Regions from separate parts of the Streptomyces sp. NPDC033216 genome, predicted to be linked through region 3. Evidence: riboswitches for the same ligand, from Rfam matches in the RefSeq annotation. Region 3 holds a riboswitch; each other region holds the start of a gene.
The links. Region 3 has a riboswitch for cyclic di-AMP ahead of ACZ5Y0_RS28965 (transglycosylase SLT domain-containing protein). Riboswitches for the same ligand answer to the same signal wherever they lie in the genome.
Positions count from the first base shown of each region.

Region 1: another riboswitch for cyclic di-AMP. It lies ahead of ACZ5Y0_RS13505 (transglycosylase family protein); the one in region 3 lies ahead of ACZ5Y0_RS28965 (transglycosylase SLT domain-containing protein).
Region 2: another riboswitch for cyclic di-AMP. It lies ahead of ACZ5Y0_RS07230 (M23 family metallopeptidase); the one in region 3 lies ahead of ACZ5Y0_RS28965 (transglycosylase SLT domain-containing protein).
Region 4: another riboswitch for cyclic di-AMP. It lies ahead of ACZ5Y0_RS30565 (M23 family metallopeptidase); the one in region 3 lies ahead of ACZ5Y0_RS28965 (transglycosylase SLT domain-containing protein).

Region 1 is NZ_JBVIQK010000005.1:403,517-408,615, reverse strand. Features, by position in the region: gene eno (phosphopyruvate hydratase) at 1-1,018, opposite strand, end outside; gene ACZ5Y0_RS13505 (transglycosylase family protein) at 1,349-2,056, opposite strand; cyclic di-AMP (ydaO/yuaA leader) riboswitch at 2,060-2,242, opposite strand; gene ACZ5Y0_RS13500 (transglycosylase family protein) at 2,446-3,423, opposite strand; gene ACZ5Y0_RS13495 (cytochrome P450 family protein) at 3,603-4,901, opposite strand.
Region 2 is NZ_JBVIQK010000003.1:119,099-124,197, reverse strand. Features, by position in the region: gene ACZ5Y0_RS07235 (SGNH/GDSL hydrolase family protein) at 1-137, opposite strand, end outside; gene ACZ5Y0_RS07230 (M23 family metallopeptidase) at 575-1,582, opposite strand; cyclic di-AMP (ydaO/yuaA leader) riboswitch at 1,587-1,744, opposite strand; gene ACZ5Y0_RS07225 (tyrosine-protein phosphatase) at 2,347-3,144, shown strand; gene ACZ5Y0_RS07220 (DUF6126 family protein) at 3,169-3,291, opposite strand; gene ACZ5Y0_RS07215 (helix-turn-helix domain-containing protein) at 3,288-3,917, opposite strand; gene ACZ5Y0_RS07210 (aspartate aminotransferase family protein) at 3,994-5,099, opposite strand, start outside.
Region 3 is NZ_JBVIQK010000020.1:106,669-111,767, forward strand. Features, by position in the region: gene ACZ5Y0_RS28950 (glycosyltransferase family 2 protein) at 1-619, opposite strand, end outside; gene ACZ5Y0_RS28955 (GNAT family N-acetyltransferase) at 707-1,780, opposite strand; gene ACZ5Y0_RS28960 (HAD family hydrolase) at 2,026-2,850, shown strand; gene ACZ5Y0_RS28965 (transglycosylase SLT domain-containing protein) at 2,961-3,443, opposite strand; cyclic di-AMP (ydaO/yuaA leader) riboswitch at 3,449-3,629, opposite strand; gene ACZ5Y0_RS28970 (CocE/NonD family hydrolase) at 3,715-5,099, opposite strand, start outside.
Region 4 is NZ_JBVIQK010000023.1:76,609-81,707, forward strand. Features, by position in the region: gene ACZ5Y0_RS30545 (GTP cyclohydrolase II) at 1-271, opposite strand, end outside; gene ACZ5Y0_RS30550 (MarR family winged helix-turn-helix transcriptional regulator) at 454-1,029, opposite strand; gene ACZ5Y0_RS30555 (dihydrofolate reductase family protein) at 1,165-2,304, shown strand; tRNA gene ACZ5Y0_RS30560 (tRNA-Met) at 2,370-2,443, shown strand; cyclic di-AMP (ydaO/yuaA leader) riboswitch at 2,760-2,917, shown strand; gene ACZ5Y0_RS30565 (M23 family metallopeptidase) at 2,927-3,943, shown strand; gene ACZ5Y0_RS30570 (PrsW family intramembrane metalloprotease) at 4,109-5,099, opposite strand, start outside.

The DNA of each region.
Region 1 (5,099 bases), on a different contig from region 3:
GGTTCACCTTGACGAGCAGGGCGTTGGCCGAGCCCTCCTCGATGCCGCGGGCCAGGCGCTCCGGGTTGGTGACGAAGAGGTCGTCGCCGACGATCTGGACCTTGTCGCCCAGCTTGTCGGTGATGACCTTCCAGCCGGCCCAGTCGTCCTCGTACAGCGGGTCCTCGATGGAGACCAGCGGGTACGCGGAGACCAGCTCCTCGTAGTACTCGGTCATCTCGGCGGCCGAGCGGGACTTGCCCTCGAACTCGTACTTGCCGTCCTTGTAGAACTCGGACGCGGCGACGTCGAGCGCGAGCGCGATCTGTTCGCCGGGGACGTAACCGGCCTGCTTGATGGCCTCGAGGATGAGGTCGAGCGCGGCGCGGTTGGACTCCAGGTTCGGGGCGAAGCCGCCCTCGTCGCCCAGGCCGGTGGACAGGCCCTTGGTCTTCAGCACCTTCTTGAGGGTGTGGTAGACCTCGGCGCCCCAGCGCAGGGCCTCGGAGAAGGACTCCGCGCCGATCGGGGCGATCATGAACTCCTGGATGTCCACGTTGGAGTCGGCGTGCGAGCCGCCGTTCAGGATGTTCATCATCGGAACGGGCAGCAGGTGCGCGTTCGGGCCGCCCAGGTACCGGAAGAGCGGGAGGTCGCTGGCCTCGGAGGCGGCGTGCGCGACGGCGAGGGAGACGCCGAGGATGGCGTTGGCGCCGAGGGAGCCCTTGTTGTCGGTGGCGTCCAGGTCGAACATGGCCTGGTCGATCAGGCGCTGCTCGGTGGCGTCGTAGCCGACCAGCTCCGGGCCGATCTGCTCGATGACGGCCAGGACGGCCTTCTCGACACCCTTGCCCTGGTAGCGGTTGGGGTCACCGTCGCGCAGCTCGATGGCCTCGAAGGCGCCGGTGGAGGCGCCGGAGGGAACGGCGGCACGACCCGTGCTGCCGTCGTCGAGGCCGACCTCGACCTCGACCGTGGGGTTGCCTCGGGAGTCCAGGATTTCCCGGGCTACGACGACGTCGATGGACGGCACGAGCATCTCCTTCTTGGGATGTGACGCTGGTTGTGCGGGGCACGAGCGGGCCATGACGAGCCCTTGCTGAGCCTTGCGACTAGAGCCTAACCGCCTCGGGGCGTCGGTCGGCCGACCGACCGTCCCGTGGACAGGGAGACGGTACCCATTGTTTCCGTCCGGAACAAAGGGGGTGGCCCACAGAAGGTGGCCGACCCGAAAGGAAAACCCCGCTCCGGTGCGTACGGGGGAACACGCACCGGAGCGGGGAGACCGTGGGGACGGGGTCACCTCACGAGGCGTTCGGCGTGGCGGCCTCGGCCGTGAGGGGGCGGCGGTCCGGCCGGGGGCCGGATGTCACTTCAGGTGCAGCTGCTGACCCGGGTAGATGAGGTCGGCGTCCTGGACGATGTCCTTGTTCAGCTCGAACAGCTCGGCCCAGCCGCCCTTGACGCCGTGCGCCTGGGCGATGGAGCTGAGCGTGTCGCCCTCGACGACCTTGTACTCGCCGTCGCCCTTCTTGACCTTCTTGCCGGTCGGCGTGGTGACGGTCTTCTGGGACTTGGCGGCCGGACGCTCGGCGGAGCGGGAGGCGCTCTGCTGCTCGGTGGAGCGGGTGGTGGTCTCCGAGGAGCCGCTGGACGAGGAGCCGCCGGTGGACGAGCCGGCGGAGGACGAGCCGCCGTTGTACGCGGCGCCGGACAGGCCCACGCCGCAGACCGGCCAGGCACCCTTGCCCTGGCCCGCGAGGACCTTCTCGGCGATCTGGATCTGCTGGGACTTCGAGGCCTTGTCGGCGGTGGCGGCGTACTGCGTGCCGCCGTACGCGGCCCAGGTGGAGGCGGAGAACTGAAGGCCGCCGTAGTAGCCGTTGCCCGTGTTGATGGACCAGTTGCCGCCGGACTCGCACTGGGCGACCGCGTCCCATTCGGAGGCGGTGGCGGCGGAGGCGTTGCCGGCCGCCATGAGCGGGGCGGCTATGGCGACGCCGGTGACGCCGGCGAGCGCGGCGACGCGGGTGGCCTTGGACGGACGACGGTGCTTGCCCTTGGCGGAAAACAGCATGGTGGATCCCCTCACCGACGCCTGCGAGGTGAGCTGTCGGGTTCGGGCCGTGTGAGTTGCCCGGCCACTCGTCCCCGGGAGCACTGCTCCCCGGGAGGTGTGGCTTCACCCCAAGCCGCTCCGGTCAACTGCCCGGTACGGCACTTACCTTGGGTCCCCCGCTCCTGCCTACGGCGCTTACGCGACGACTGTTCCCGGGCCGCCACTGGCAGGATTCGGCGTTGCGGCGGCCGGGGCTCGGGTTGCCGAGCGGTCTCGACCGTAGGCACGCGCTCGGCGGAATTTCAAAGACGATCACGTCTTCTGAGACTCATCCCACACTTTCACCAAAGCGGACATTCGACGCGAAGCGTGACGTGAACTCCCGCTGCTTTTCCCGTTTTTCCGCCCTATTCCACCCCTGTGTCGAGCGTCTGACCGGCAGTGATGTTGTTCGGGTCGGCGCCGATGGCGCCCTTGTTCTCGTCGTAGAGCGCGCGCCATCCGCCGTCGAGGTCAAGGGAGTCGGCGATGGAGACGAGGGAGTCGCCCTCGCGCACGACATAGGTGCCGACGGCATGGCGGCCGGAGGAGGCGGTGGTGGTGCCGTCCGCCACGGTCTCCTCGGCGGTGCTCCCGCGGTGGCGGCCGGAGGCGAGGGAGCCGGTGTCGACCAGGTTCCAAGAACCCGCAGCCTGGACCGACTTGTCCGAGTCGTCCACTTCGGGAACGGTCGCGGCCGAGCCGCCGTCCGCCTTCGAGGTGCTCGCACCGGTGGGCGTCTCGGCCTTCGAGGAGCTGTCAGGCGTACCGGAGGAAGGGGACGAAGCGGACGGGGACGCCTTGTCCGTGGCATCCGTGGAGGATTCGGCCGACGGAGTGGCGGACTCGCCCGTGGAGCCCGAGGCGTTCGAGGGGCCGGACGAACCCTTGGACAGGTCGGACAAGCCGGACGTCACGGAGGAGTCGGACGAGTTGTCCGCCACGCCGGTGTCCAGGTCGCCCGCGCCGTTCTCCTTGCTGAGACCGGAGGTCAGCCCGCAGGTGCCCCAGGCGCCGACACCCTGGTCGGCGAGGACCTTCTGGGCTACGGATATCTGCTGGTTGCGGCTGGCCAGGTCGGGGCGCTCGGCGAAGTCGAGTCCGCCGTACGCCTCCCAGTCCTCCTGGCTCAGCGCCAGGCCGCCGTACTCGCCGTTGTCCTGGGCGGCGCTCCAGGAGCCGCCGGTCTCGCATTCCGCCACCGTGTCCCACACCGTGCCGTCGGCCGCGCTCGCGCCGGTGGCGCCCAGCAGCGGGATGGCTATCGCGGAGCCGGTCACGCCGGCCGCGACAAGGAGGGCCGGAGCCTGGCGGGGGCGCCGGTGTCGACCGTTCCCGGAGAGCATGCGGGGGCCTTTCTCGAGACAGCAGTGCCTGCGCGGCGGAGAAGCAGGGCGCCGCGCTGACAGGTGAACGTATCGGCAGACGATCACTTGTCACAAGTTCATGCCGCGCAGATCACGTGAAGATCACAGAGTCGAGGAATGGTCACCTTCGCCTCGTTCCTCGGGCACATGACGGACGGTCAGCGCGCGGCTGCGGCGGGTTCGCCGGAGACGAGCGGGGTGAACTCCACGGGCAGCGTGCGCAGTCCGCGCATGATGAGGCCGCCGCGCCACCTCAGGTCGGCTGGGTCCGCGGCGAGGCGCAGATCGGGCAGCCGGGTGAGGAGGGTGGCCAGCGCGGTCTGTCCCTCCAGGCGGGCGAGGGGGGCGCCCAGGCAGTAGTGGATGCCGTGGCCGTAGCCCAGGTGCTGGTTGTCGCGGCGGGAGAGGTCGAGGACGTCCGGGTCGACGAACCGCTCCGGGTCGCGGTCGGCGGCCGCCAGCACGACGAGGACGGGGTCGCCGGGGGCGATGTCCTGCCCGCCGACGGTGAGGGGCTCGGTGGCGAACCGCCAGGTGGCGAGTTCCACGGGGCCGTCGTAGCGCAGGAGTTCCTCCACGCCGCTCGCCAGGAGGTCGCTCTCGCCCGCGAACAGGGAGTCCTGGAGGCGGGCACGCTGGTCGGGGTGGGTGAGGAGGGCGTAGGTGCCGTTGCCGATCAGGTTCACGGTCGTCTCGAAACCCGCGAAGAGAAGGATGAAGGCCATGGCGGCGGCCTCGTTCTCGGTGAGGTGCTCGCCGTGGTCGGAGGCGCGGATCAGACCGGAGATGAGGTCCTCGCCGGGGGCCGGTTCGGCGGGCAGCTCCGCGCGCTTGCGGTGGATGAGGTCCAGGAGATAGCCGCGCATCTTCTTCACCGACCGTGCGACGCCGCCGCGGGGGCCACCGCCGTGCCGGATCATCATGCCCGCCCAGTCACGGAAGTCGTCCTGGTCCTCGCGGGGGACGCCGAGCAGGTCGCAGATGGCGTGGATGGGCAGCGGGAAGGCGAAGTCGTGGATGAGGTCGGCGGAGCCCCGCTCCGCGAACCGGTCGATGAGTTCGTCCGTCAACTCCTGGACGCGGGGCGCGAACTCGGCGACCCGGCGGGGCGTGAACGCCTTGCTGACGAGCCGGCGCAGCCGGGTGTGGTCCGGCGGATCGATGTTGAGCAGATGCGTCATCAGCTCGGCCTTGCGCTCACCGGGGATCCCGGTCTTGCCCTTGGCGTGCGCCGGCTCGTCGTGATGCGCCGGGTTCTTGCTGAGCCGCTGGTCGGCGAGGGCCTGCTTGGCATCGGCGTACCGGGTGACCAGCCAGGCCTCCACACCGCTGGGCAGCCGGGTGCGGTGCACGGGCGCGTGCTCGCGGAGCCAGGCGTAGGCGGGGTAGGGGTCGGTGGCGAACTCCCAGGTGAACAGGGCTGGCGGGGACGGCTCGGGTGCGGGCTGGTGGGTCACGCCTCGACGGTAGCCGGGATCGGGGCGGAGGCCGCGCCCGGCCTGGCGACGGAAGCCGCGGGGCGACCCTGCGCACCCGGACTCTCCCCTTACCCAGGTTCTCCCCGTGTCCAGGCTCTCCCCTCGTCCAGACTCTCCCCTTGTCCAGGCCCTCCCCACCCTGGCTCGCGGGATCAGGGCGGAGCCCCGCACGCTCCC
Region 2 (5,099 bases), on a different contig from region 3:
AGCACCGCGAACCGGTCGGCCCAGCCGACGAACGCCCCGTCGGGGCCGCGGTCGCCGACGCCCTCGGTGAAGCTGTCCCCCACCGCCACGTACGACCCGATCGCTGAGCTGTTGTCATTCTTCGAATCGTCTGCCACAACCGTTCATGATTCACCTTCGAATGTGACCTACGCGACCGTAGGCAGGAGTTGACGGACGGTGAGATAAGCCACTCCTAAAGACTTGGCCAATCAGGGAATACGGCCGCCCTCGTTCGCGCCGACGCGAGACACCCCCGGAAGCCGCTGATCCGGACACGGCTCGGGATCGTGCGGTCGGCGAAGTGCCCGGCCGTGTGCGGCTTCGGCCCCACCGTCCGGTGCTGGAACGAGGGGCGGCTCGGCGTCGACGGCACCGAAGCCGTCGGAGACGGTGCGGACGTGGTGCGGCGCGGTCGCCACCGACAGCCACACCGGCGGCGGCAGCGGCGGCGACAGCCGCGGCGGGGGCGGCGGCGGAAACACCGAAGGCCGGACCCTCTGGGAGGGGGGTCCGGCCTTCGGTGGCGTGTCAGGCGGGGAATTCCAGCGGTACGTCAGCCGACGGAGACGCCGTGCGAGCGGAGGTAGGCGACCGGATCGACGTCCGAGCCGTACTCGGGACCGGTACGGATCTCGAAGTGCAGGTGCGGGCCGGTCACATTGCCGGTCGCGCCGGAGAGGCCGACCTGCTGACCGGCGGAGACGGACTGGCCGGCCGAGACGGAGAGCGAGGACAGGTGGGCGTACTGGGCGTAGAAGCCGTCGGAGAGCCTGATGACGACCTGGTTGCCGTACGCGCCGCCCCAGCCCGCGGAGACGACCGTGCCCGCGCCGACGGCCTTGAGCGAGGTGCCGGTCGGGACGACGAAGTCGACACCCGTGTGGTAACCGCTGGACCACATGCTGCCGGCCATCTTGTACGGGGTGCCGACGGTCGCACCGGCCACCGGGAGGGAGAAGCCGGTGGCGGCGGTGGTGCTCCCGGCGGCCTGGGTGACGGACGCCTTCGACGGGGACGACTTCGACGCGGACGACTTCGCGGAGTCCGAGGAGGACGACTTCGCGGAGGAGCCCGTGGACTGCTTCGACGAGGAGGACGAACCGGACGATGCGGACGGCGACTTGGTCGTACCCGTCGCGCCCCTCGTGCCGGTCGCGGCCCGCTCGCCGATCGACAGCTTCAGGCCCGGGTGGATCAGCGACGGGTCGTCGCCGACGGCCTCGCGGTTGTCCGCGTAGAGCCGGGTCCAGCCACCGCTGACGTTCTGCTCGTCCGCGATCTTCGAGAGGTAGTCGCCGGACCGCACCGTGTAGGTCCTGGCGGACTTCGCGGACTTCTGCGCCACGGGAACGGCCTGAACGGCCTCTTCCGAAACGGAGGAGAGCGAGGAAGCGGCGGAAACGGGGGAAAGCGACTGCGCCGCCGACTGGGACGGCGCGGCGTGCGCACCGGTGGCCCCTATGAGCGGGAGGGCGAGCGCGGCGCCGCCGGTTCCGGCGGCGGCGATGGAACGGGTGAAGCGCTGGGGCTTCGGACGGCGGTGCTTACCCTTGGCGGGCATGACGAATTCCTCTCCGGCGCCTACGAGGTGAGCTGTCGGGTGCGGACTGGAGATGTCCGGCCGCGCCGAGGCGCGGCTTTACCCCTAGCCGTTCCGGGAACCGGAACAGGCGGTACTGCCTGTGGGTCCCCCGCTCCTGCCGTTCACGGGTGAGTGTGCGGGCTCCGGGCGGCGGCAGGATTGGGCGTCCGTCCGGATTGGTGTGGAACGTAAGCGACCGAGACGCACAGGGACAAGCGAAGGTTGTACTCCCCGTGCCATTGGCTTGATCCCCTGAGGGGACTGCCCGTCACCCTCCGTGGATTGAGATGCCGGCTTTCCCATTAATTTCCTTGAGAAACAGCCGTATTACGTGAGCATGACGAACGACTCAGGGTCACGAATATGACGCTGATCACGTGACGGTCCCCCAGAGTCTCCTATTCCACAGCGAGTTGGAATGAAGGATCCAATTCGGACAGAACTCCCACATGTGACGCAGACGGATAACCATCGCATCAAGGTCACCAGGCGGCCCGGTGCGCGATCCATGGCGCGACACCATCGCACCACGGCGGACTTCGCCCGTTTCACGGCATTCGTACGTCGCTGTCGGATCGAGCCTGCCCGCCCCGAACCCGGCGTCCCCGCCGGCCGTCCCGCGACCGCCGAAGGCCCTTGTGGAGGACCGTTTGCCCCGGGCATCCATGTCGTATGGTCGAGGAAATGTTCCGGTGGCCATGCCGAGCCGCGCCTGCCGGGACCGAGGACCGGGAGGAGCCCCCGTGACGCAGCAGATCCCGTCGACCGAGCCCCAGCTGGCCGGAGTGCGGAACTTCCGTGACGTGGGCGGTCTGCCGACCGTCGACGGCCGGCGGGTACGCCACGGCGTGCTCTTCCGCAGCGGGCATCTCGCGCACGCCACCGACGAGGACGCCGCGTTCCTCTCCTCGCTCGGACTGCACACGGTCTTCGACTTCCGCAACGCGGCGGACCAGAAGCTGGAGGGCCCGGACATCGAGCTGCCGGGGGTGCGCAACGTGAACCTGCCGCTCTCCGACCCGGCGGACGGTTCCGAGTTCTGGAAGATGGTCCGCGACGGCGACATCGACCTGCTGCGCGAGATCCTCGGCGACGGCAGGGCGGCCGGCCGGATGATCGCCTCCTACCGCTCGATCGTGAAGGAGCGCACGGGCGAGCACTCGCTCGTACTGCACTCGCTCGCGGAGGACAGCGTCCCGGCGCTGATGCACTGCGCGGCGGGCAAGGACCGCGCGGGCCTGTCCATCGCCGTGACGCTGCTGGCGGTGGGCGTGGAGCGCGAGGCGATCCTGGCGGACTACCTGGAGTCCAACGCCAAGCACCGCCGATACAAGGTACGCCGCAGCGGCACCTCCGCCGAGACGTACTCCCCCGAGGTCATGGAGCTGCTCAGCCCCCTCTTCGACGCCCGCGCCGAGTACCTCACGGCCGCGTTCGAGACCATCGAGGAGACCTGGGGCGGTGTCGACGCCTACCTCGGGCAGGGCCTCGGTCTGACCCCGCGGACCCGCGAGCGGCTCCGGGAGCGTCTGCTCGACTGAGGTGGCACGCTCGGTGCCCCGCGTCTACTGCTTGGCCCCGATCTCGAACAGCAGCCAGAGGAACCCGGCGAAGACATGTCCCACCGCGATGTAGATGATCAGCCGGATCCACAGGCTCCGAGGGAACTTCTCCTCCATGTCGGTCATGGCGTCTCTCCAGGGGTGGGGCCGAGGCACAGCGCGGCCGTCGGGCTCTGCAACAGGGTGTGGACGAACAACAGGTCGACACCGTCGGGGTCCTGCGCGGCGATGCGGTGCGGGGTCAGCGAGTCGAAGTGCGCGCTGTCGCCGGGCCCGAGCAAGTGGGTGGTGTCGCCGAGGCGCAGTCGCAGCCGTCCGCGCAGGACGTGCAGCCACTCCTCACCGGGATGCACCCGCACGATGTCGCCCTGTGAGCCGTACGGCACCTGCACGCGCAGCGCCTGCATGCCCCGCCCCGGAGCGCCGGACTGCCGGTAGGTCCAGCCGCCCGCATGGGTGGGCTCCATGTCGGCGGCACGCACGACGGCGTCCCGGTCGGCGACCGTCTCGCCGAGCAGTTCGGAGACGGTCGTACCGTAGACACGGGCGAGCGCGAGCAGCATCGGCAGCGAGGGCTGGCGCTGCCCGGTCTCCAGACGGGACAGGTGGGCCGGTGACAGTCCGGCGGCGCGGGCCGCGGCCTCCAGGGTGAGGGAGGCACGACGGCGCAGGGCGCGCAGTCGCGGCGCGACGACGCCCAGGTCGTGGGCCGGCCCGGGCTCGGACCCGGGCTCTGAGGCTGGGTGGCTCATGCCTCCATTCAGCCCGGAAATTGCCCCTGCGGCAAGTTGCTTGCCTCAGAGGCAAATCCGGGGCGGACGTGAACATCTACCGGTCGGCCACCGCCTGCTTGATCAGGGTCCGTCCGAAGTCCCAGACCAGCCCGCCACCGTTGTGCGCGTCGTCCATCACCTCGGTGAAGGCGTCGACGAACCGGTCCACCTCCCGCTCGCCCACGACCAGCGGCGGGATCAGCTTGATCACCTCCAGGTGGTCGCCGGACACCTGGGTGAGGATGCGGTGCCGCTGGAGCAGCGGGACGACCACCATCTGCGCGAACAGGCCCTTGCGGGCCGCCTGGAGCATGGTCCAGCGGCCGCGCAGCTTCAGCGACCGGGGCTTTCCGAACTCGATGCCGATCATCAGGCCCCGGCCGCGGACGTCGGCGAGCAGCTCGTACTTGTCGGTCAGCGCGGTCAGCCGCGCCTTCAGCAGCTCCCCCGTCACGCGGGCGCCCGCGACGATCTGCTCGTTCTCCATGACCGACAGCACGGCGAGGCCGGCAGCCATGGCCTGCGCGTTGGACCCGAAGCTCGCCGAGTGGACCAGCACCCGGTCCATGGACGAGTAGACCTTCCTGAAGATCCAGTCCTTCCCCAGCGTGGCCCCGACCGGCACATAGCCGCCGGACAGCGCCTTGGCGACGCAGACCAGGTCGGGTTCGACGCCCTCCTCGTGCTGGTAGGCGTAGAAGTCGCCGGTCCGCCCGAGGCCGGTCTGCACCTCGTCGGCGATGAGCAGCGCCTTGTGCCGACGCAGCAGTTCCTGGGCCGAGCGCAGATAGCCGGGCGGAGTCTCGTGCACCCCCTTGCCCTGGATCGGCTCGACGATCAGGGCGGCCACGTCGCCCTTCTTCAGCTCGCGCGCCAGCGCGTCGAGATCACCGAAGGGTACGGCGGTGTCGGGCAGCAGTGGCGCGAAGCCGTCCCGGAACCCGTCCTCGCCGTTGACCGACAGGGAGCCGGTGGTGAGTCCGTGGAAGGCGTGGTCGCAGTACAGGACCCTCGGCTTCCCGGTGGCGTACCGGGCGAACTTGAGCGCCGTCTCCACGGCCTCGGTCCCACTGTTGCCGAAGAAGACCCGGTCCAGGTGCGGACTGTGGGCCAGGAGCCTCTCGGCCAGCAGTCCGGGCAGCGGCTGGCAGTCGAAGCGGG
Region 3 (5,099 bases):
CGGCGGCGAAGGGCGCGGTGAGTTCGGTCAGCCAGCGCGGGTCGGCGACCACGTCGTCGTCGGTGAACGCGACGACGTCGCCGCGCGCGGCAGCGAGGCCGGTGTTGTGGGCGACGGCGAGACCGGGCACGGGCTCGGTCACGTACCGCACGTGCTCGCCGTACTTGTGCGCGACCAGGTCGCGGGTCGTGTCCGACACCGGGGCGTTGTCGACGACGACGATCTCGAAGTCGGGGTGGTCCTGGGAGAGCATCGAGTCGAGCGCGTGGGCGAGCCGGTCGGCGCGTTCACGGGTGGCGACCACGACGCTGGTGAACGGGACGGTGACCCCCGTGGGTGCCGGTGCCGGTGCCGGTCCGGCGTCCGCGTGCCGCTGGGCCAGTGCGGTGAGGACCGCCCTCGGGTCGGCGCCCTGCGGCACCCGCCCGAGCAGCGTGGCGACCGGCCGGCCACCCCTGCGGACCAGCAGGAACACCTCGCCGTGCGTGACGGGCGGGCTGCCGGGGCCGGGTCTCAGCACCCCGCCGCCGCCCGGTCCCAGTTCCAGTTCGGCGACCTGAACCGGCTCGATCGCGAGGAACCTCTGAATCTCCTGCCGTACGCGTGCCGCGTGGGACACGAGTCCTCCCCCTCCACTGGCCTGGAACCCGCCGCCGGAACCCACCGGAAACGTGTCGGGAACCGGTCGGAACCCGACAGGAACCCCTCAGGACCGGCGCAGCCGCCCGACACCCTTCAGCGCCCGCTGGGCCGCCGCCGCGAGCCGCGGCCGACTGCGCACGAAGTGGTGCGCTCGGCGCGAGGGCTCGCGGCTGAGCCAGTAGAGCGCGGCGCCCGCCCCCGGACGCGTCCACGCTCCTTCGTACACGGGCAGTTCGCCCGTCTTCAGCGAGTCCTTGTACGCGGCGGCCCCCCGGCCGAGGTCGAGCAGGCCGATGCCCTCGGCGGCGGCAGCCTCGGCCATCCGCAGATGCAGCACCAGACCGGGCGAGTATTTCGCGAACTCCGGGTCGTAGGCCGGGAACCAGCAGGCCAGGACGCTCGTCGAGCGCAGCCCGAAGTGCGCGGCGATCGGTTGCCCGCCGGCGTAGAGGACGGACAGGGTGCCGGAGCAGTCCGGGCCGCGCGACTGCGAGGCGAGCAGCTGCACGAGCCGCGTGATCCAGTCCTGCGCGAACCGGTCCCGGCGGCCGGTCCTGCGGTACTGCGCGGACTTCCACGCCATCAGCGTGCGCAGCGCGGCCGGATCACGCTCGTCGAAGACGAACCGCAGGTCACCGACCTGGCGGCCGAGCCGGCGCTCTTTGGCGAGCGTCGTCTTCACGAATTTCGGCGACTGCGCGCGCAGGACGGACTCGTACGTTTCGTAGCCCTTTTCCACGTCGATGACGTAGGACGTGTACTCGGCCGCCGCGTGCGGGACGAGCAGCTCCTGGTCCGCCTCCAGATTGTCGAAGGCGAAGCTCGACAGGGCGCAGGCCCGCAGGAGTTCCTCCGCGTTCAGACCGAGACCCCGGCCGAGGACGGCTCCCTGGGAGTCCGAGACGCCGTACGCGAGGGCGCGGCCCTGACCCAGCCGGCCGCGCTCGTGGGGCAGGAAGCCGACCGGCTCGCGCCCCTCGTACACCACCGCGACGCGCGCACGGGGCCGCACCCGGCCCACGGCGTCGGTGAACTCCGGTTCCATGAACGGGTTGCGCGGAGCCGTCGACGCGGCGCGCAGCGCGCGCCACCGCTCCCGTTCCCCCTCGCCGAGATCCTCCGGCTTCAGCACACGAATACGTCCGCTGCTCAACCTGACCCCCCGATCAAGTCCCCCCTGGACTGTCTGGACGGTACCGCCCCAGGCACTACGGGCGGTAGGTAGCGGACCATGTTGTTGCCAACCGGTGCATAGGCCTTCAACGTCCCTGTACCCGGCGTTGCGGTAGAAAACCGTTTCTCGTGTGAACGGTGCGGAAGGGGAAGGAGCGGGCGCCGAACGGGAAGCGAGTCGGGGGCCGTCGGGGTCCGTATTCTCTGATCATGGCCGCACCCTCCGCATATGCCGCGCGCTGCGCGTACTCCCTCGTCGCCACCGACCTGGACGGAACGCTGCTGCGCGGCGACGACACCTTCTCCGACCGGTCGCTCGACGCGCTCGCGAGGGTGGCGGCCGCGGGCGCCCGCCACCTCGTGGTGACCGGCCGGCCGGCCCCTCGCGTACGGCCGCTGCTGGAGATCCTGCGCGGCCGGGGGCTCGCGGTGTGCGGACAGGGCGCGCAACTGTACGACGTCGGAGCGGACCGTCTGCTGTGGTCGGTCACCCTGGACCGGGACCTGGCCGAGACGGCGCTCGGCAAGATCGAGGCGGAGGTGGGCGAGGTGTACGCGGCCGTCGACCAGGACGGCGTCGACGGGCTCACGCTGATCGAACCGGGCTATCTGATGCCGCACCCCACGCTGCCGGCCCTGCGCGTCGGAGCGCGCGAGGACCTGTGGTGCGAGCCGATCAGCAAGGTGCTGCTGCGTCATCCCACCCTGTCCGACGACGAGTTGGCGGCGACGGCCCGTTCGGTGGTCGGCTCGCTGGCCGGCGTCACGATGTCCGGGCCGGGCACGGTGGAGCTCCAGCCCTGCGGAGTCACGAAGGCGACCGGACTGGCCCTGGCCGCCGAGCACCTCGGGCTGCGGCCCGAGGACACGATCGCCTTCGGCGACATGCCCAACGACATCCCGATGTTCGACTGGGCGGCGCGCGGTGTCGCGATGGCCAACGCCCATCCCGAACTCAAGGCGGTGGCCGACGAGGTCACGACGTCGAACGAGGACGACGGCGTGGCCGTCGTCCTCGAGAGACTGTTCCCCTAGTTCCCCCGGGTTTTGCTGAGTTTTCCTCGTTCACTGGGTTTTGTTGAGTTCCCCTGGTGCCCCTGAGGTCCTCTGGTTCCTTGGCCCTCCAGGGGCGGGGCGGCTGTCTGTCAGTAGGCGCCGAAGACGTTGTCGATCGAGCCGTACCGGTGCGCCGCGTAGTTGCAGGCGGCGGTGATGTTGGCGACCGGGTCGTACGGGTCGTAGGCGGTGCCGGCCACGTGGTACGCGGCGAAGGTGGGGTCGATGACCTGGAGCAGGCCCTTGGACGGGATGCCCGCGGCCGCGTTGGAGTCCCAGAGATTGATGGCGTTCGGGTTGCCCGAGGACTCACGCATGACATTTCGGTAGATGCCGTTGTACGTGCCCGGAATGCCCTTCTCGGCCATGATCGCGAGGGATTCGCGGATCCAGCCGTCCAGGTTGTTGGCGTACCCGGCCGAGGTGGTGGCGGCCGTGGTGGCCGAGGCCGTGGTGGCCGCGGAGGCGCTCGTCGAGCCGATGAGCGGAAGGGTCAGCACGGCGGCGCCGGTGGCGGCGACGGCGAGGGTGCGGGCAAGGCGGGTGCGGCGGTGCTGGACGGCAGCAGGCATGACGAAACGTTCCTCTCCGGCGCCTGCGAGGTGAGCTGTCGGGTTCGGGCTGGAAAGTGCCCGGCCGGCCGCCGTAGGGGTACGGCGACGCGACTTCACCCCGAGCCGGTCCGGTACGTGCGTGACGTACGGCTCGGCGACTTACCTGGGTCCCCCGCTCCTGCCGTGCGTGAGTGTCGGTCGATGGGGTGCCGGGCGGCGGCAGGATTAGGCGTCTGCCCGACAGGCCGGGAACGTATGCGAGAGCGCATGTCCGGAACAAGTGCCGGATTCACAGATGGCCCCTATTGACCTTGATCAGAGGTTTGATCCTTCTTGATCCTTTTCGTGCGCCGGACGTCAACTTGCCGATGGGCAAAGCGGAATCACAACTTCCGGTCCAGGTTGCCCGCGTGGGGGCGACGTGAGCCAACTCACCAGCGTCCACAAGAAGGGTAAAACGGGCATTGGACCCCAAGTCTCTTTTAAAGGGGCGTGCGTGGGATGTGCCTGTGCCAGGTCGGTGGAACACCACCTCGCCGCCCTCCGTGCACACCACCTCGTCGGTGGCGACGAAGTCGCTCTCGTCGCAGGTGACCTCGGAGCGGGTGCGCACGCTCGTGTCCCAGCCCCGCTCCGGGCGGCGCAGCCGGATCGTCCGGTCACAGCGGACCTGGGCCGACAGGGGCTCGCGCTCGGCGATCGTGTACGTCGTCAGCCCCTCCTCCGTGTACTCCAGGCCGTCGGGGTACACGCGGGTGCCGGCGTCCGGCGGGGCGACCTCCAGCTGCCACGCGCCCCCGGCCGCGTCCCGCACCACGCGCCGCTCGGGACGCGGCTCGTCGAGCGTGACGGGGAAGCTCACTCCGAGCGGCGGCGCCTGCTCGGGCTCCTCGAAGGAGGGGCCGGCATCCGCCTCCCGGACCCGCACCGGCAGCTCCAGCGCGCTGCCCGCCGGATCCACGGTGAATCCCGCCGCCGACTCCGGTCCGGGCCAGACCCACGGCCAGTAGGCGGAGGAGAGGGCCAGACGGACGCGGTGGCCGGCTGGGAAGGCGTGGCCGGTGGGGGTCAGGGCGAGGGTGACCTCCCCGCCCGCGGTGTGTGTGCCCCGGAGTTCCAGGACGCCGCGTGCCACGAGGGTGGCGGAGCCGTCCGGTGCCACGTCGCAGATCCTCGCGACCACCTGGGCGTGCGGCGCCTCGCACGTCAGCCGCAGCCGCACCCGGGGTTCGCCCAGCACCCAGGTCTCCTCACCCACCGGAAACTCGAAACAGACCGAGCGCCCGTCCTCCTCGCGCTGGTCCGGCGGGAGATCGCCGTCGTCGCCACGGGGGAGAAGACGGCCGGCGTCCACGCCCGTGTGCAGGAGGGAGCGCACCAGGACCGGGGCGCCCCGGAGGGCGTACCTCAGGACGCTCGCGCGAGGGGAGGGCCAGGCCGGCTCGCCGATCCAACGGCCGGGTGGGCCGCCGTCCGCCGCGGCCGACGGGTGGGCGCCGCGGACGTACGCGCGCAGGAGCGGGTCGGACAGGACGCCGGTGTCCCTGCCCTTCAGCCAGTGGTCCCACCAGCGCAGGGTCTCCTGGAGGAAGCCGATCGCGGGGCCGGGGTGCGGGACGTGGTCGGGGTACCGGTGCGGCCACGGCCCGACCAGGCCGCGCACCCGGTCGGGCG
Region 4 (5,099 bases), on a different contig from region 3:
CTCCCCCGCGGTCGGCGACGCGTTCGACCGCTTCGCGCAGCTGCGGTCCGCAGTCGCAGCGGGCGGAGCCGAAGACGTCGCCGGTCAGGCACTCCGAATGCAGCCGTACGAGGGGGACCGGGCCGGGTTCGCCGAGGACGACGGCGACATGCTCCTGGCCGTCGGCGAGTCCGTGGAAGGTGACGAGTTCGGCGTCCGCCGCGTACCCGTCGTGGAAGCGCAGCGGTACCCGGACGCGGGCACGCACGGTGGCGGCGGGAGTGTCGAGCATGCGGGTTCTCCGGGTCCGGTGGGCGGTGCGCACTTTGGCCGCTCCTCTGCTTCCGCACGGCTTCTGCCGCACGACTGGTCTGCTTCAGATTTGAAGCAGATTGACGGTCGTGAACCTACCTCATGCTTCAACTTTGAAGCAATGCGATCGTGTGGCGGCTCACGGCGCTGCCGTGGGCTCGCTCACGGGGTCCCGGAGGTCCCGGAGGTCCCGGAGGTCCCGGAGGTCCCGGAGGTCCCAGGGGTCCCGGAACAGGGCGAGGAGCGCCTGCGCCACGGCAGATCCTCCGGTGCCGCCTCGCCGCCGTCTCCCTGGAGGCCCCGCGCGACCTGAGTGAAGATCTCCTCCAGCTGCCCCACCTGCTCGGGCGTGAGCCGGTCGAACAGCAGGCTGCGTACGGTCTCGACATGGCCGGGCGCCGCGTTCTCCAGGATCACCACGCCCTCGTCCGTCAGGACCGCTACGCTCCCGCGCTTGTCCCGGTGGCAGTCCTCGCGCCGCACCAGCCCGTCCTTCTCGAGCCGCGTCACGGCGTACGTCAACCTGCTGCGGGTGACCTTCAGGCGCTCGGCGAGGTCGGTCATGCGCAGCCGCCGCTCCGGGGCCTCGGAGAGACTGGCGAGGATGGAGTAGTAGGCGTGGGGCATGCCCGCCTCCTGCTGGAGCTGCCGGTCGATCGCGTCCTCCAGGAGCAGGTATCCGGCGACGTACGCGCGCCAGGCGCGCTGCTCCTCGGGGGTGAGCCAGCGGGTTGTCATGCGCCCAGTGTAGGTTTGTTTAAAACTTGAACCAAGCTGATCGCCGTTCCCCCCGTTCCCCGGCCCCTGACCCCGGCCCCTGACCCCGACCCCGGCCCCTGACCCCGATTCCCGATCCCGGAGAGAACCGCGCCGATGCCGTACCCGTACGTCCTGCTGTCCGCCGCCGTCTCCCTCGACGGCTATCTCGACGACACCGGTCCCGACCGGCTGCTGCTGTCCGGCCCGGCCGACTTCGACCGGGTCGACGAGGTGCGCGCATCCGTCGACGCCATCCTGGTCGGGGCCGGCACGATCCGCGCCGACAACCCGCGCCTGCTGGTCAACTCGCCCGCCCGCCGGGCCGCCCGGGTCGCCGCCGGCAAGCCGGAGTACCCCCTCAAGGTGGCGGTCAGCGGGACCGGCGAGCTGGACCCGGCGGCGCGGTTCTGGCACACCGGCGGTGACAAGGTGCTCTACACGACGGACGCCGGCGCGGACAGCGCCCGCGACCTCGGCCCGACGACCGACGTCGTGGCGCTGGGCGCCGGCCTCGACTGGCGCCGACTCCTGGAACACCTCCACCACGTACGGGGCGTGCGGCGCCTCATGGTCGAGGGCGGCGGCACCGTCCACACGCAGCTCCTCCAGGAGGGTCTCGCCGACGAACTCCAGCTCGTCCAGGCCCCGCTGTTCGTGGGTGACCCGGACGCGCCCCGGCTCTTCGGACCCGGTGGTTATCAGGGTGGACGCCTGCGGCTGGTCGGGACGCGGCGCATCGGGGACGTGGTCCTCACGTCGTACGAGCCCACCGCACCCGGCACCGGTCCGCTCCCGGTCGCCGCCGACCGGCACTGGCTGGCCCTCGCCTGCGAGCTGGCCGCAGCCTGCCCGCCGTCGCGGACCGCGTTCAGCGTCGGCGCGGTCGTGGTGGCGGGCGACGGCACGGAGCTGGCGCGCGGCCACTCCCGAGAGGCGGGCGACCCCGTCGTCCACGCCGAGGAGGCGGCCCTCGCCAAGATCGACGCCGCCGACCCCCGGCTGGCCGGCGCGACCGTCTACAGCAGCCTGGAACCCTGCGCCCGACGCGCCTCACGGCCGGCCCCGTGCGCCCGGCTCATCCTCGACGCGGGCGTGCGCCGGGTGGTGACGGCCTGGCGCGAGCCGGACACCTTCGTCACCGACGCCGACGGGAGCGGCCTGCTGGCCGCCGCGGGAGCGGACGTCGTCGTACTTCCGGAGTACGAGCAGCAGGCGAAGGCGCCGAACGGTCATCTGCTCCGACGGACCCCCTGATCGCCCCCCAGGTCCGACCGTGGTTCTGGGCGTCCCCCGCATGGCGTAGACTGGTGTCACACCGACGCGGGGTGGAGCAGCTCGGTAGCTCGCTGGGCTCATAACCCAGAGGTCGCAGGTTCAAATCCTGTCCCCGCTACTCAAGGCCGAAGGCCGGAATCCTGATCATGGGATTCCGGCCTTCGGTGCGTTCGGGGCCTGCCCCCTGCCAGGCCCGTCACGTTCGGTGATCGCTCGGGAGCCCTGTGCATAACATCTGAGTCACCATCAAAACCCGCGGTGACTCCTGAGGTTTCGCGACGGGCAGTCAACTCGCCCGCTTTTCACCGATCCTGGGGCCAAAGTCCAGGCCAGAAATGTTGTTGATCAAGCAGAACAGCTTGGAATCCCGTGCCCGGGTCTATTAACGTTCGATAACGCAGCGCGGTCGTCCCAGCCGGCACAAGAGTCGGCTCCGTGCGCACGCGTCGAATCCCGCAAGGGAACCGGGGAACCACCAACTTGGGGTGAATCGCGCCTAAGCCGCCGTACAGTCACGGCCGGTATACGCGCGTAGGAGACCTTCCTGCTCCGAACCCGTCAGCTAACCCGGTAGGCGACGGAAGGAAAGGAGTACGCCCGCGTGGCGTCCAACCGGCCTGCCCCAGAAGCCCCCACCGTGCCCAGCCAGCAGACCTTCGGCTACGGCGCCTACCGCAGCGATGAGGGCCCCTGGGAGGAATGGAACCCGACAGCGGACTCCATTCGCCCGGTGCGCGGCAAGCACCGCGTCGCCAAGCAGCGCGGCGGCCTCGCCCGCAGCTCCACCGTTCTCGGCGTCGGTGTCATAGCCGCCGTCGGCGGCGCGGGCATGGCCAGCGCCAACACCGGCAAGTCGCCGGTCTCCATCTCCATGCCGGACCTGCCCTCAGTGGGTTCCCTCATCTCGGACGACGACACCTCCGAGGAGGCGGCGCCCGCGCTCAGCACCTTCGGTGCCGAGACCGTCGCCGTCGACAGCGCGGCCGACGCCGGTGAGGCGCTGCGCAACCGGATCATGGCGCAGGCCGAGTCCCAGCAGACCCAGGTCGAGACCAAGGCGCAGGAGGCAGCCGAGGCCGCCGCGGCCAAGGCCGCCGCGGACGCCGCCGCCAAGGCCGAGAAGGAGGCCAAGGCCAAGGCCGAAGCCGCCAAGAAGAAGGCCGCCGAGGAAGCGGCGAAGAAGGCGGAGGCCGAGCGCCTCGCCAAGCTGGCCAAGCAGTACACGCTGCCGACCTCCTCGTACACGATCACCTCGACCTTCGGTCAGGCCGGCGCCTACTGGTCCTCCGGTTACCACACCGGCCTCGACTTCGCCGCACCCACCGGCACGCTCATCAAGGCCGTCCACGGCGGCACCATCACCTCCGCCGGCTACGACGGCTCGTACGGGTACAAGACCGTTCTCACCCTCGACGACGGCACCGAGGTGTGGTTCGCCCACCAGTCCTCCATCAGCGTCAGCGTCGGCCAGAAGGTCGCCACCGGCGACATCATCGGCCGCGTCGGCGCCACGGGCAACGTCACCGGCGCCCACCTCCACCTCGAGGTCCACCCGGGCGGCGGCGGCACCGGAATCGACCCGGCCGCGTGGCTGCGCGACAAGGGGCTCAGCCTCTGAGATCTCCCCGGGGGGACCGTGACCGGACCCCCCGAGGTCTTCCGGGAAGTGTCACGGGGGTCGGTGAGGTCTACGCCCGGATGTTTCCCGGATGTTCGTGGACCCTGGCCGGAGCCGCCCCGTGGGCGCCTCCGGCCAGGGCGTTGTCATCACGGCCCGCACCGCTCAGGACTGGTGCGGGCTGGACTGGATGTGCTGGACGTACGGGTACGGCGAGGCGTACGGGGTGTACGCGGCCTGCGGGTGGGGCCAGGTCTGTCCGGGGTACCCGTAGTAGCCGGTCGGGGGGTGCGTCACCCCCATCGGGTACCCGAGCCCTGGCCCGCCGTACACCCCGTGGACCGGCCGAGGCGCGGGCGCGGCCAGCCGGGACGCGTGCTCCAGCGCCGGCCGGGCCACCTCCTTGCGCCGCCACAACTCGTTCAGCAACTCCCGTTCCCGTGCGACGAAGTCGGCGCCGCCCCGTCCCTGGCGCCCGCGGTGCCGCAGGAACGCCAGAGACGTGGCGTAGGCCTCGTACTGCGCCACCTCCCGAGCCGCGGGCCTGCCCAGGTGCCGTCGGGCGTACTGCCGGGCCAGCCTGCGTGCCCGCATCGAGCCGAGGGCGTACGGCTCGGCCGGGCTGAGCCAGCCGGCGGCCGTGTAGGCGGGCAACTCGTCGCGCACGGTGCCCAGCTCCCGCTGGCGCGTCCACACCACCAGCCAGGTCAGCACCCCGAACGCGGGCACCATGAACGCCCCGTACACCGCGAAGAAGCCCCAGTCGCCGAAGGTCGCCGAGCCGTTCCACAGGGCGTGCATGAGCATCGCGAGCAGCAGGCCGCACAACGGGAGCACCACGCGCCGCACCCGCTGGTGCTCCCCGGACAGCGCGGCGACGCCGAAGCCTAGGCCGGTCAGGACCGTGAACAGGGGATGCGCGAACGGCGACATGACGACGCGCACGAAGAAGGTCGCGACGGTGACGGAGGCGATACCGCCGCCCCCGGTGAGCTGGTCGGTGCCGAAGGCGTTGCCGAGGTAGAGGATGTTCTCGGTGAACGCGAACCCGGTGGCGGTCGTCCCGGCGATCACCACCCCGTCGACGATCCCGGTGAAGTCCCGTCTGCGGAACAGGAACACGAGGAGGACGGCCGCCGCCTTGGCGGACTCCTCG